DNA from 2 places in the Vibrio cortegadensis genome. Region 2 is predicted to be linked to the other one. Evidence: predicted binding sites of a transcription regulator. Region 2 holds the regulator's gene; the other holds the start of a gene.
What was found. The regulator PurR, encoded in region 2, represses purine synthesis genes. The targets are predictions, from matches to a motif close to TNANGNAAACGTTTNCNTNA.

Region 1 (6,479 bases), 410 kb from region 2:
GAGTACCTTGAGGCTCATCGCTCAATGAATCAAAAATGACATTTTCTGCACTACCCGCAGCAATGATCACTTCGATTCCTGCTCGGCGTGCAATATCGGCAGCTTGAAGTTTAGTTGCCATTCCGCCCGTGCCTAATGTGCTTCCGCTACCACCTGCGATTTGACGCAACGTTTCATCAATGGTGGTCACTTCACGGATAAGTTCTGCATTCGGATTACTTCTTGGATCCGCCGTAAACAACCCGCGTTGATCCGTCAGCAGAAGCAGTTTATCGGCACCGCACAAAATCCCAACCAAAGCAGACAAATTATCGTTGTCACCAACCTTAATTTCATTCGTCGCCACGGCATCGTTCTCATTCACAATAGGAATGATGTCGTGATCGACTAAAGCATTAATGGTATCGCGAGCATTTAAAAATCGCTCACGATCATCAAGGTCCGCTCGTGTCAGTAGCATTTGGCCGATTTTCAGGCCGTAGATAGCAAAAAGTGATTCCCACGCTTGAATCAGCTGGCTCTGCCCTACTGCCGCAAGTAGTTGTTTACTTGCCATTGAGTTGGGGAGTGCGGGGTATCCTAGATGTTCACGTCCAGCCGCAATAGCACCAGACGATACCATTACAATTGAGTGCCCTTGCTTTTTAAGCTCCGCACATTGACGCACAAGCTCAACCATATGAGCTCGGTCAAGCGCTAACGTTCCACCAGTTAAAACACTAGTACCTAGTTTAACAACCACTGTCTTGGAGTGTGTTGTGTTCCCGCTTTTCTGATTCGTATTCATGGGTTCTTTTGAATTAAAAAACATATAAGAACCGTTGTTTTAACAATCAAACCATCAATTCACAAGTAGAAAAGGTGCTAATAAGCACCTTTTTGTTCTAAGAAGAAGTTAGTTGGGTAAAATCAGACAAATTCGGCCGAATCTGCGTGAATAGTCACTTCCAAGTCAAATTTCGTCGCAAGTGTCTCGACAAGCTTAGCGTGGAAATTTTCTTGGGTTCGATTGATTTCGGCATGGGCTTTCTTTGGCACTTTTTCACCAACCCAATCACCCGCTTGATTGTATTTACCAATATGGTATTTCGCGGCGAAGCCCTCATCATTCCGCTCAAGCTCTAACCACCAGCACCAAAATTCTCGTTCTTCTGGGGATTTTTTATCGTTAACACAGACTGACAAGCAGTCGAATAGGTAATGACCGTCTTCCGATTGAGGCTCTCTCAAATATGGGCCAATCGCTTTTAGTGCCGGAAGTAGACGAAAGTGAGTCGACTTTGTGATTTCATCTGACATATTGAATCTCCATTTCAATGAAAAGCATAATATCCTTTATGACAATGTCCTCCCCACCCTCTCCAATAAATTATGAATGGGGATCATAAGCTTACGCTACATTGCTATATCATGCTTAACTAAATTAGGAAAAATGTCACCTAAATAATTCCTCTTCAAGCCACTTTATTGCTAAATCGAGGGATTGCTCATACCCTTTTGAAATAGTTTTAGAATCAATTTTTTTTGCTTTTCCATACTCACTAAAAAGTGCAACCAATTGATTATCAGAGTATGGCGAAATAGGATCGCCCTCTAAACCAATGGCAAGAATTGGCACTTTAGTTCGTCGGCTCGATAATATGCCTTGAACTTTTAATGACCACGCCATCATTTGCCCTGCAAGGCTATTGATATCCACTCCACTCTTTCCAAGTCGAGAGGCTAATACATCAAGATACATCTTGGGCATCTGTTTTAATTTTCCAGGAGTGGCGAGCACATCATGGATCGGAGCACCAAGGCTAATGCATGCTTTTATCTTAGTCTGCTCTATAAAAGAGAGGCGAACCATAGCATTACCACCAAAGCGAAAACCGATTAGACCAACCTTATAGTGATCCACCCAGGGTAAATTAGGCAGTTCATTCAATACAGCTTGATGCAAACATGAAGAGTCTTCAGTCAAACTCCAATGAGAACTATGCCCAACAGAAGGCATATCTACAGTCAGCATCGCAATATTCTTAGGCGCAAGATAATCTCTAAACAGACGCCACATATCCGTCTGAAGGCTGTCTAACCCCGCACTTACTATCACGACTGGCTGCTGTTTGTCAGTTGAAGACATATGTAAATTAGCGATAATTTTCTTATTCTTATATGGGATCTCTATCTGCTTAATTACATGTTTCGTGTGTTTCGCGGCTTCTTGGTAGGCACCTGTCGCAAGGGTTTGCGCTTGTAAGGCAAGGTTATCATTTTTAAGGTGTGGGTAGCCTGCAATGCTGAAACACAGAGAGGCAGAAAAAAGCTCATTGGCTGCTTCTTCATTCTGCATATCATTGGCTCTTTTTTGATGAAGCATGCCAAGCTTTGTCCACTCATAAGCCCAATTTCCACTGTGATAACCCATAACGGTATCGAGCCACTGTTCATCTGTTCGTGAGTGCGTTGAGCAAGCGATTCTAGACAATACCCCTTCTTGCTCAATAGGATCGATGCCCTGCCAAATCCATTGCAATCTACGTAGGTTACGATACCACGAAAAATTGTCCTGCTGTTTACGCTCATTGAGGATCTCTAATGAGCTTGGTAGGTAACGTGTTAAGGCAGAGGTTTCCTGTGCTTGTTTGTACTTAACAAACAGGGTCTCAGACAGATTTTTACTTGTTTCGTCAGTCATATCTACGCTTCTTACAATGATTTGCCTTAATCATAATAAAAAAAATGACCCAATAAAGGGTCATTTTCAAATAATCACATTTTGATCTTATTTTTGCTTACGATTAATTGGCTCTACGTAAGTAATCGCGGTATCCCACGGTTGTTCAATCCATGTGTCTTGAGCAATATCAACAATGTATTCGTCAACTAGATCAGCGCCCGCAGGTTTTGCACATACCGTCACAAATTTAGCTTTTGGGTACATTTCACGGATTTTACGTGCTGTATCGCCACTGTCTACTAAATCATCAACAATCAAGAACCCTTCACCGTCATGCTCTGGTGCTTTCAAGATACGCATATCACGCTGATGATCGTGATCGTAACTTGCAATGCACACTGTATCTACGTAACGAATACCAAGTTCACGAGCTAAAATTGCAGCAGGAACCAAACCACCACGGCTTACACCAAGGATCCCTTTCCATTGTTCTGCTGGCATTTGCTTCTCAGCAAGCTGGCGACAATATGTTTGCATGTTGTCCCAAGTAATGATGAATTTAGTCGTCATAATAATAAAACCTAATAGTTATAAACTTATTGTTTTACGAATTAAGCAGCTGTTAACACGTATTTTAGAATAAAGATTGCAGCCATGACCCACACGCTCATCGATACATCACGACCTTTACCACTGAATAACTTGATCGCCGCATACGCGATAAAACCAAGAGAAATACCTTCAGCAATCGAAAAAGTCAGTGGCATAAGCAAGCAAGTAACGACAACTGGAGCCGCTTCTGTCAGATCACGCCAATCAATACTAACTAAACCAGATAGCATCAAGATCGCGACATAAAACAGTGCGCCAGCGGTTGCGTAAGCCGGGATCATTCCAGCTAATGGCGAGAAGAATAAAGCAAGTAGGAAGAAAATACCAACAACAACCGCAGTTAAACCTGTTCGTCCACCCGCAGCGACCCCTGAAACACTTTCAATATATGACGTCGTATTTGAGGTACCAAGCAGAGCACCAACCGATGTTGCTGTTGAATCCGCAAGCAATGCTTTATTAAGGCGAGGAATTTTGCCATCTTTACCGATAAGATCCGCTTTTTGTGCGACACCAACTAAAGTACCCGCAGTATCAAATAAATCGACAAATAAGAACGCAAACACAACAGAAATCATGCCCAGTTCAAATACAGCAGAAAAGTCTAGCTGCAAGAAAGTCGGCGCAATGCTAGGTGGCGCTGACATAATACCGTGGTACTGCACATCACCAAAAATAAGACCAAGACCCGTGACCGCCAGAATGGCAATCATCACTCCACCTTTCACACCACGGTGAACTAATGCAATCGTAAGGAAAAACCCAATCGCACCCAGTACCGCAGGAACAGAAGTAATCGCACCCATAGAAACTAATGTCGCTGGGTTATCCACCACGATGCCTGCATTCTTTAGAGCAATGAACGCCAAGAAAAGTCCAATACCCGCAGAGATACCCGTTCTAAGAGACATAGGAATTGAATTGATGATCCATTCACGAATCTTGAAGATACTTAAAAGGACAAACAAAATACCTGAAACAAATACCGCTGCTAGCGCAACTTGCCATGTATATCCCATCCCAAGTACGACTGAATAGGTAAAGAAGGCGTTGAGTCCCATCCCAGGCGCTTGTGCAATTGGGTAGTTCGCCACAAATCCCATGATAAAACAGCCAATCGCCGCCGCTAAACAGGTCGCTACAAATACGGCTCCGTGATCCATTCCTGCATCAGACAAAATCGCTGGGTTAACAAAGATGATGTATGCCATTGTCAGGAAAGTCGTCATACCTGCAATGATTTCAGTTCGAACGTTCGTTCCATGTTCGCTGAGTTTAAATAGCCTTTCGAGCATTTTGTTATTCCTAAAAAGTGTAATCAAATTCAGTAGCCCTCTTATCCGCTAAAAGTGGCTAGTGAATTATCAAAGTAAACGGTTGCGTAATCGATTGGCAGGGATTATAAAGTTATCAAATAACAAATTCCAGATAGAATTCATACTCTAATAAATATTTCTTTCTATAAAAGATAGAAACCATCAATCAGAAAGTATCAACCAAACAATAAATAACTTTAAAAACAATGAATTAAACATAAATTTAAAAACCATTAATATGGATGTTATTTAATCTATTCGGTATTTTTCTACTGAGTTCAGTGGTTCTTTAATTACGAGTTTATCCAGAATAATGGACTGTTGTGGCTAAGGGAGAAGAGAGTTGGTGGAATGACAACCGTTAAAGGTCAAAGATTAATCAAAAAATGGTTCAGATAAAAAAACGCCACTCAAGAGGAGTGGCGGTTGAATCTTGTCAGTCAAGGACTGTAGAAAAATTCTAATATATAGGGGTGAACATAATGTTCAATCACATGCGTTGGTATTAATTAGTAACCAAAGCTTGTTGGGTATGCAAAGTTGTTAGTAAAAACAGAGTTGTTTGTCCAAAACATTGCAGCTGGTAAACCTTTCATAAATATCACCTTAATAAATCAATAAACAAAAATTTGATTCTCAGTTCCTTGGAGGCGATTAACGGACTCATCCTTTGAGCATTTCTTCTTCGCTTCAGAAGTTGGGTTTAATATACCATTGAGAAAAAAAATTACAACAAAAAAGTAGACTTAAGTCACACTTATTTGAAAATAACGATCTAGATCAAATGATTTTCGTAATTAAATTACAGAAATGTTAGTTACAGAGCCTCTGTTTGACACTTCTAATAAAACGACACTCATATACTGAAATTCCCATTTAGATAAAAATTGAGAGCTCAGAGACATTTCACGATTTCTGCCACTACTAGCCCCATTCGAGTAGTGGTATGCTGTGGCCATACCAACGCAACTGTCGGTAGATAATAAATCTACTATTACTACGACTTTGCAATCATAAATCTGGTAATTAATCCATAAAGGAGTCATCCGTGTCTGAATTCCATTCTGAAATCAGCAGTTTATCACCTGCACTAATCTGGCAATTTTTCGATAAAATTTGTTCTATCCCACACCCATCTAAACATGAAGAACCTTTAGCGTTATACATTGTTGATTGGGCTAAGAGCCAAGGGCTAGATGTTCGTCGTGATCCAACAGGTAATGTTTTCATCAAAAAGCCTGCGACTGCTGGAATGGAAAACAAGAAAGGTGTCGTACTTCAAGCTCATATCGATATGGTGCCACAGAAGAATGAAGACACTGAACATGACTTCGTTGCCGATCCAATTCAGCCATACATTGATGGTGAATGGGTGACAGCGAAAGGAACAACATTAGGTGCAGATAACGGTATTGGCATGGCTTCATGTCTTGCTGTGTTAGCTTCTAATGACCTTAAACACGGCCCACTAGAGGTTCTACTAACTATCGATGAAGAAGCTGGTATGACTGGCGCATTTGGCTTAGAAGCGGGCTGGTTAGAAGGTGATATCCTTCTTAACACCGATTCAGAGCAAGAAGGCGAAGTTTACATGGGCTGTGCTGGCGGTATTGATGGTGAAATGACTTTCAACATCACTCGCGAAGCTCAACCTGCTGGTTACGTAACTCGTAAGTTAATCCTAAAAGGTCTAAAAGGCGGTCACTCTGGTTGTGATATTCACACTGGCCGTGCTAACGCAAATAAACTGCTTGCTCGTTTCCTTGCTGGTCACGCTCAAGAACTTGATCTACGAATGATCGAATTCAAAGGTGGCAGCCTACGTAACGCAATTCCTCGTGAAGGCTTCGTTACTGTTGCTGTTCCTGCTGAGAATGAAGCAAAAC
Region 2 (6,479 bases):
AGAGTACTACTCGTTAACGGTGCGAGTTATATTTATAGAGCTATCATTGCTTAGTAGTTAAATATCGCGGCTATGACTACAACTCCAGCAAACTCCAAATTGCGGTTCATTCTCATTATTACAGTGCTGACAGTGCCATGAATGTTGTTGGTGACTACTGCATTGTTGCTGGTAGTCATCAATAATGGCTTTCGCTTTTAGTGCTTGTTCAGGGTTGTGTAACCAAATATAAGCATCTGTATCATCATTTAGTGGTAACTCGCCACGAAGACCAAACAACCCCTCACCTCGAACTTCACAGTCGATGCGTTCGCTCTTCAACCATTCACACACGATATGCGCTTCAGTTGGTGTGCTCGCAATAAATGCTTTCATGATTCATTCTCTGCATGAGTTGTCGGTTTAAATTTTGCCATTAACCATTTTGCGATGATAGGAAATAGACCGAGTAGTGCAAATGACGCCAATACGGAGGGTGAAACAATGCCAGAAAGCGAGTCTATTTCGGCAAGCTGTGTGCCTGCATTTAGGTAGACCATGGTACCAGCGAGCATACCTAATTGACTAGTTAGGTAGAATTTTAAGGTGGTGATTGGAGTTAGGCCCATCAATAGATTAATTAAGAAAAATGGGAAAACAGGGATCAAGCGTAATGAGAAGAGATAAAACGCCCCATCTTTTTCAACACCATTATTAATCGCCTCTAGTTTGTCTCCAAACTTACTTTGCACCCAATCTCTTAATAGGAAGCGACTGCTCAAAAACGCTAACGTTGCTCCAATTGTGCTAGCAAAAGAGACCAAGAACAGGCTAAACCAGAATCCAAAAAGAGCAGCGCCTAAAAGTGTGACGACAGCGGCTCCCGGAATTGAAAACGCGGTGATCAATACGTAAGCAAGGAAGTAAATTAGGCCAGCAACGACGAAGTTGTTTTGGATATATTCGTTGAGTACGGCTTGTTGGGCTTTTGCGTTTTCAAGGGTTAGGTATTGACCAAAGTTAACGCCTAAAAAAAGAACAACAGCGACTAAAAGGATACCAATGATTAGTTTTTTACTCATGGAAGAAGCTCCTTGCAAACGTTTATGGGAACAAGTTTATGGAAACAATATGACAAATGTTTTATCGACTTACAAAGATAAGACAGGGAAGCGAGGAGAAATATTTCATATAAATCAAAGAATATAAAAAAACCGCAGCAGAAACGCGGCGGTTTTTTTGATGTGTCGACTAGTTTAGGTCGCTGATTAACTCATTTCGCCTTTCTTGCGGAACGACTGACCAATGAGTGCCATTTATTGCGCCCTCAAGAGCCCATAACAGCTCAACGCTGACAGATGATGAGTGAGTTTGTCTAATTGCTTGGAAAGCGGTTAGAGAGCCTTTGCTGTGCAATTCTTCAACTGTTGCGATACCCGCTTTTTTAAGCATGCGCTCGGTAGCAAGTCTAAGATTAGGTAAATCTTTTAATCGATTTGGCTTAGCCGATGATTGCTGGCTTTTTTCTTGCTGTGCGAATTCTAATGAAGCAACTGCAGTTTTTAAGATTTGCTCAGGTGTATCCCAGCAATTTTCAGGCAAAGCAAAATACTTAGTAACAACGGGGAAACCACGCTTTTTGTAAATGTATGGCTGATAACCTTGTTCTTGGAATTGCTTAGTTGAATCTTTATCAGCACGAATATGTAGTTGATCATTAACTACTAGTGCGAACATTGTGTCATTGGCAAAAATACCAAATCCACCAAACATTGAGCGGGACTTGATAGCGCCAAGTTGCTCAAATAACTTCATAGAGTCTTTTAATACTGGTTTATCCATGCTGTATAGTCTCGGTGTAAAGGATTACGCCACCAAATTTCAGGTCCGAGATAATAGCTAAGTGATGCAAATGTACTGTCAACGAAACGTTAAACTTTGTTTGCATACTTGCCATCGGTAACCCCGCTACCTACCAAATGGTTTAGGCCGGAGGCTTTGCGTCCTATTTTTTCAAATAGTTTGCCCTGTGCGTGACACTCATAGCATATAGGAAAATATTGAATAGGTATCACATTTTAGGTTTTAAAATGAGACATTGGTCCAATAATTCATGAGCTTGATGTGGGTTGAGTTGCAGTTTAGGTGTTGTGAATGCGCACTGATTAATACGCATTCATTTGAGTATTTTAATTAAATAAGTTTTTTTACCGTATCCCGAACTACGATTTCAGGGTGCATTTCAAAGATGCGTTTATCGTGCTCTTTGTCTTTGATTCGTTCCAATAAAATCTCAAATGCAGTTTTACCAACACGTCTTTTTGGTTGGTGGACTGTAGTTAGTGGTGGAGAGAAATATTCTGCTAATTCAATGTTGTCGTAACCAATAACAGAGATGTCGTCAGGGATTCTAATCCCTTTCTGCTGCAAGCGGCTCATCAATCCTAAAGCCATTGTGTCATTGAAACAGAAGACAGCCGTTGGGCGATTTTCCATATTCACAATTTTATCAGCAGCAAGTACTGCAGTATCACATTCAAAATTGCCTTCGATGATCCAATCTTCATTCACATCAATATCGGCACCCTTGAGAGCTCGTCGATAGCCTAAAATTCGCTCTTTACATGCAACCTTATCGAAATGACCACTTAAGCATGCAATATCGGTATGACCGTTATCAAGCAAGTACTTAGTCGCAAGGTAAGCGCCTTCTTCAGAATTATCGATGATCTTATCGGCTTGCGAACTTTCAGGGCCCCAGTCCATGATCACTTTAGGGATATCAGAGTGACGATCTAACATCTCTTTTAGCTCTTCAGTTAAATCTGAACACATGACTAACATGCCATCAACACGCTTTTCGGCAAGCATGCGGATATAATCACGCTGCTTTTCGTAAATTCCACCAGTATTACAAAGAATCAGCGTGTAGCCCTGTCGATAACAGTAACTCTCAACGCCATCAATTACTTCTGAAAAGAATAAATTGGTAGATTGAGTCACGAGCATACCAATGGTGCGTGTGGTATTACATTTTAAACTTCTCGCAACGGCACTTGGAGCATAGTTTAATTCGTCTACCGCTTTCATTACCTTTTCTTGAGTCGTTTCAGCAACAAATCGAGTTTTGTTGATGACGTGAGAAACGGTAGTTGTGGATACGCCTGCTAAGCGTGCGACATCTTTTATTGTAGCCATGGTGTTATCCTGTCGAGGTGCTACTTAATACAGTGGTTAACTCATATAATAGTCAACCAAGTAGCGTAAATACTATCTCTTAATAGCAATTGCCGATTCACGTTACTTCACATCGTGAATCATCGAGAGATAGCAAGGTATTAAGAAACACAAAAACCGCCTTATATCAGCGGTTTGCATTTGTAATCATATTTTATCGTTTGCGGTCACAATTTTAGACCGCAAACGCTTCACTGGCAATGGATATTGGACCAGTTTAGTGGGTGTTGTCACATTTAATTATAAGAGGGTCAATACAAAACTACCAAGTGAAGTGAACCTAGTCTCACTTGATAGTTTAAAATGTGATAAATAACCACGAATTACCGATGGGAATTATAAATTTGAGAGGTTATTCGCCTGTTAGGTATTGGCAATCTAATTGGCAGAAGGCGACTAATACTTGAGCTACGCTTGCATAAAAACCAAACTCATCATATTGATCGCATTTAGCACTAAACTGTGGGATCCAAGAAAGGATATGAGTTTGAATGAAAGATTCTTGCTCAATTAATGCATCATCAAGGTGTTTCTCTTGCTCAAGCTCATTTGAACGAATAATTAAATTACCTAAAAAGTCGAGTTCAATGGCAATGTGGTCTGCTGGTTCATTCAATGATTCACTCACTGCAATGCCGTGCTTTGACATTAATGCTGCCATCTCTTGAGCCGGAACATCATTCAATAAACCTTGCTTTCCAATGTACATAGAAGCGTATGGAAGAGCGGCGTTCTTATCTGATTTTAAAAATAGATCACAATAGTCAGCGGAAAGCTCTAATTGAGCGTCTTCACGGTTTTGTAAGCGATTAAGGGCGTCAACTAACTTGTCTATTGAAGGTTTAAGTGTTTCGTTTTCACCTAAGCCAGTCAGAAAAGTGCGAATCTCTTGAGAGTTATAGCTGTCTAACTCTTGTTGAGTTAACTCTTTTGCGAAAAGGCTAGATAGCCACCAGTAAATCTCTGCACGCTTTTCATTGAATGCTTTTGTTTCGATCATCGTTATTGCTCCGAGTATTATTCTCACTATAGTCTAACCAATAAAAATGAATAACAGTAACTACATTAAATAAGAAAAGTGACTGAATATGACTAAATATTAACGCGTGAGCTATGCTTGTCTTGAATCAAGAAAAAATGATCTTTCCTGATTTTAAACCATCTATTGCTAGAAATATTACTATTTATGAATAGAATAGTAAGCATAGACGAAATAACTAAAAGAAAAGGGTGTAGATGAGCTATCACGTATTGGTCGTTGAAGACGATGTAGTAACCCGTAGTAAACTTGTTGGTTACTTCCAGAATGAAGGGTATGCCGTAAGCGAAGCAGAAAATGGCGCTCAAATGAGAGAAGTACTACAGAGCAATCTTGTAGATTTGATTATGTTAGATATCAATCTACCTGGAGAAGATGGCTTAATGCTAACTCGTGAATTACGCAGCCAATCGGATATAGGCATTATTTTAGTTACTGGACGCACGGATAGCATCGATAAAATTGTAGGCCTTGAAATGGGGGCTGATGATTACGTGACTAAACCCTTTGAACTTAGAGAGCTTTTAGTTCGAGTTAAAAATTTATTATGGCGAATTTCGGCAGCGCGTAACGCATCTAGCGTGGCGGTGGCTGAGTGCGAAAATGAAAACTTAGTTCGTTTTGGTGAATGGACGTTTGACATACAACGTCGCGCATTAAGCAAAAATGGCGAGCCTGTAAAACTGACGAAAGCAGAATACGAACTGTTAGTTGCGCTGTCCTCATACCCTAACCAAGTATTGAGCCGTGAGCGTATCCTGAATATGATTAGCCATCGGGTTGATGCTCCAAACGATCGAACTATTGATGTTCTTATTCGTCGAATGCGTGCCAAAATGGAATTTGATCCTAAGAACCCGCAAATTTTTGTAACGGTTCACGGTGAAGGTTATATGTTCGCTGGCGACTGATATTACTCACAGTAACAGATTGATATAAAAGAGCCGAAGGTATTCCCTTCGGCTTTTTTGTTGAGGTCTATTTTGGAAAGGGACGCTAGCATAGCGTTTAGAAGATTAATGTAAGGTTTATCGCCTCTAGAGTGATTGAACGGGTTTCGGTTCCATCTCTTTATAGTCCCCGTCAATCAAATCTCGAGCTTTTTGCCAAAGTTGTCCCATCGTTTCATGCCAATAGCGCTCTGTTTGTTCCAAGTATTTGGCTTTAGGGGCGTATTTTTCCCAAGGTTGGTTAATGTTGTCATAAGCAAGGTAATTAGTTGGAGCTGGAAAAGGGGTGATACCTGCTTGATTAAATTCATACAAGGCACGCTTCATATGGCTTGCAGACGTCACTAAAACCATTTTCTTCACCCGAACAAAAGCCGCCGCTTGTCTTGCTTCTTCCCACGTATCTTTTGCTGTTTCTAACAGAATGATATCGGGTTTAGCGACACCTAATGCCAGCGCGACTTTTGCCATCATCCGGGCATTACTAAATTCAGACCCACCGGCATAACCAGAAAGAATCAATTTCGAGCCAGGGTATAGGCGCATAATTCGAATGCCTTCATTAAGACGCATTAACGCGGTGCGGCTTAATTCTGATGTCGGAGGTATGTCGCTATCCACGACATGGCCACTCCCTAGTACCATGACATAATCAATGGACTCATCAACAGGAAGAAACCCGCTGAATTCTCTCTCCATAGGCATTAATAGACGTGTAGAAACTGGTTGGAAGGATATAAGGAAAATACCACATAGCGAAAATAGGATAATCAGAGATCCTGTCTTCCTACGGGCGGTAAACATAATTAACAATAACCCCAAAAAACCTAGGATTAGCATTGCCGGTAGCGGCATTAACAACGATGAAACTACTTTTTTCAGTTCAAACATACATAAATAGCCCGAAAAAACATCACTTGATAATAAAAAAGGCATAAGCTTCTTTATTCCTGCATTCCATGTGACAGAATAGCAGCACGATTTACTATGATAACCTAACCTGCCGTGACTGAAGATCGCAATTTCGACGATATTGCCCACAAATTTGCAAAAAACATTTATGGTTCTGACAAAGGCGATATTCGTCAGAGCATTTTGTGGGAAGACTTAGAGCTCGCATTATCAACCTTTGATGAGCAACAGAGATCACTTAGCATTCTTGATGCTGGTGGCGGTCTTGCTCAAATGTCGCAAAAGATTGCTGAACTCGGACATCAAGTCACATTATGTGATCTATCTTCTGAAATGCTGCAACTTGCTAAGGTTGATATTGC

Region 1: OCV39_RS11225 (NCS2 family permease) is a predicted target of PurR. The motif match lies at 4,643-4,662, and genes of this name have one in related genera.

Annotation. Positions count from the first base shown of each region.
Region 1 covers NZ_AP025472.1:2,374,116-2,380,594, forward strand. The annotation lists gene proB (glutamate 5-kinase) at 1-811, opposite strand, end outside; gene crl (sigma factor-binding protein Crl) at 910-1,299, opposite strand; gene frsA (esterase FrsA) at 1,436-2,683, opposite strand; gene gpt (xanthine phosphoribosyltransferase) at 2,771-3,235, opposite strand; gene OCV39_RS11225 (NCS2 family permease) at 3,277-4,572, opposite strand; gene OCV39_RS11230 (aminoacyl-histidine dipeptidase) at 5,642-6,479, shown strand, end outside.
Region 2 covers NZ_AP025472.1:1,960,735-1,967,213, reverse strand. The annotation lists gene OCV39_RS09275 (DUF2007 domain-containing protein) at 58-375, opposite strand; gene OCV39_RS09270 (TVP38/TMEM64 family protein) at 372-1,061, opposite strand; gene OCV39_RS09265 (TfoX/Sxy family DNA transformation protein) at 1,231-1,821, opposite strand; cyclic di-GMP riboswitch class I at 1,935-2,016, opposite strand; gene purR (HTH-type transcriptional repressor PurR) at 2,173-3,177, opposite strand; gene torD (molecular chaperone TorD) at 3,569-4,216, opposite strand; gene torR (two-component system response regulator TorR) at 4,453-5,166, shown strand; gene elyC (envelope biogenesis factor ElyC) at 5,293-6,141, opposite strand; gene cmoM (tRNA uridine 5-oxyacetic acid(34) methyltransferase CmoM) at 6,211-6,479, shown strand, end outside.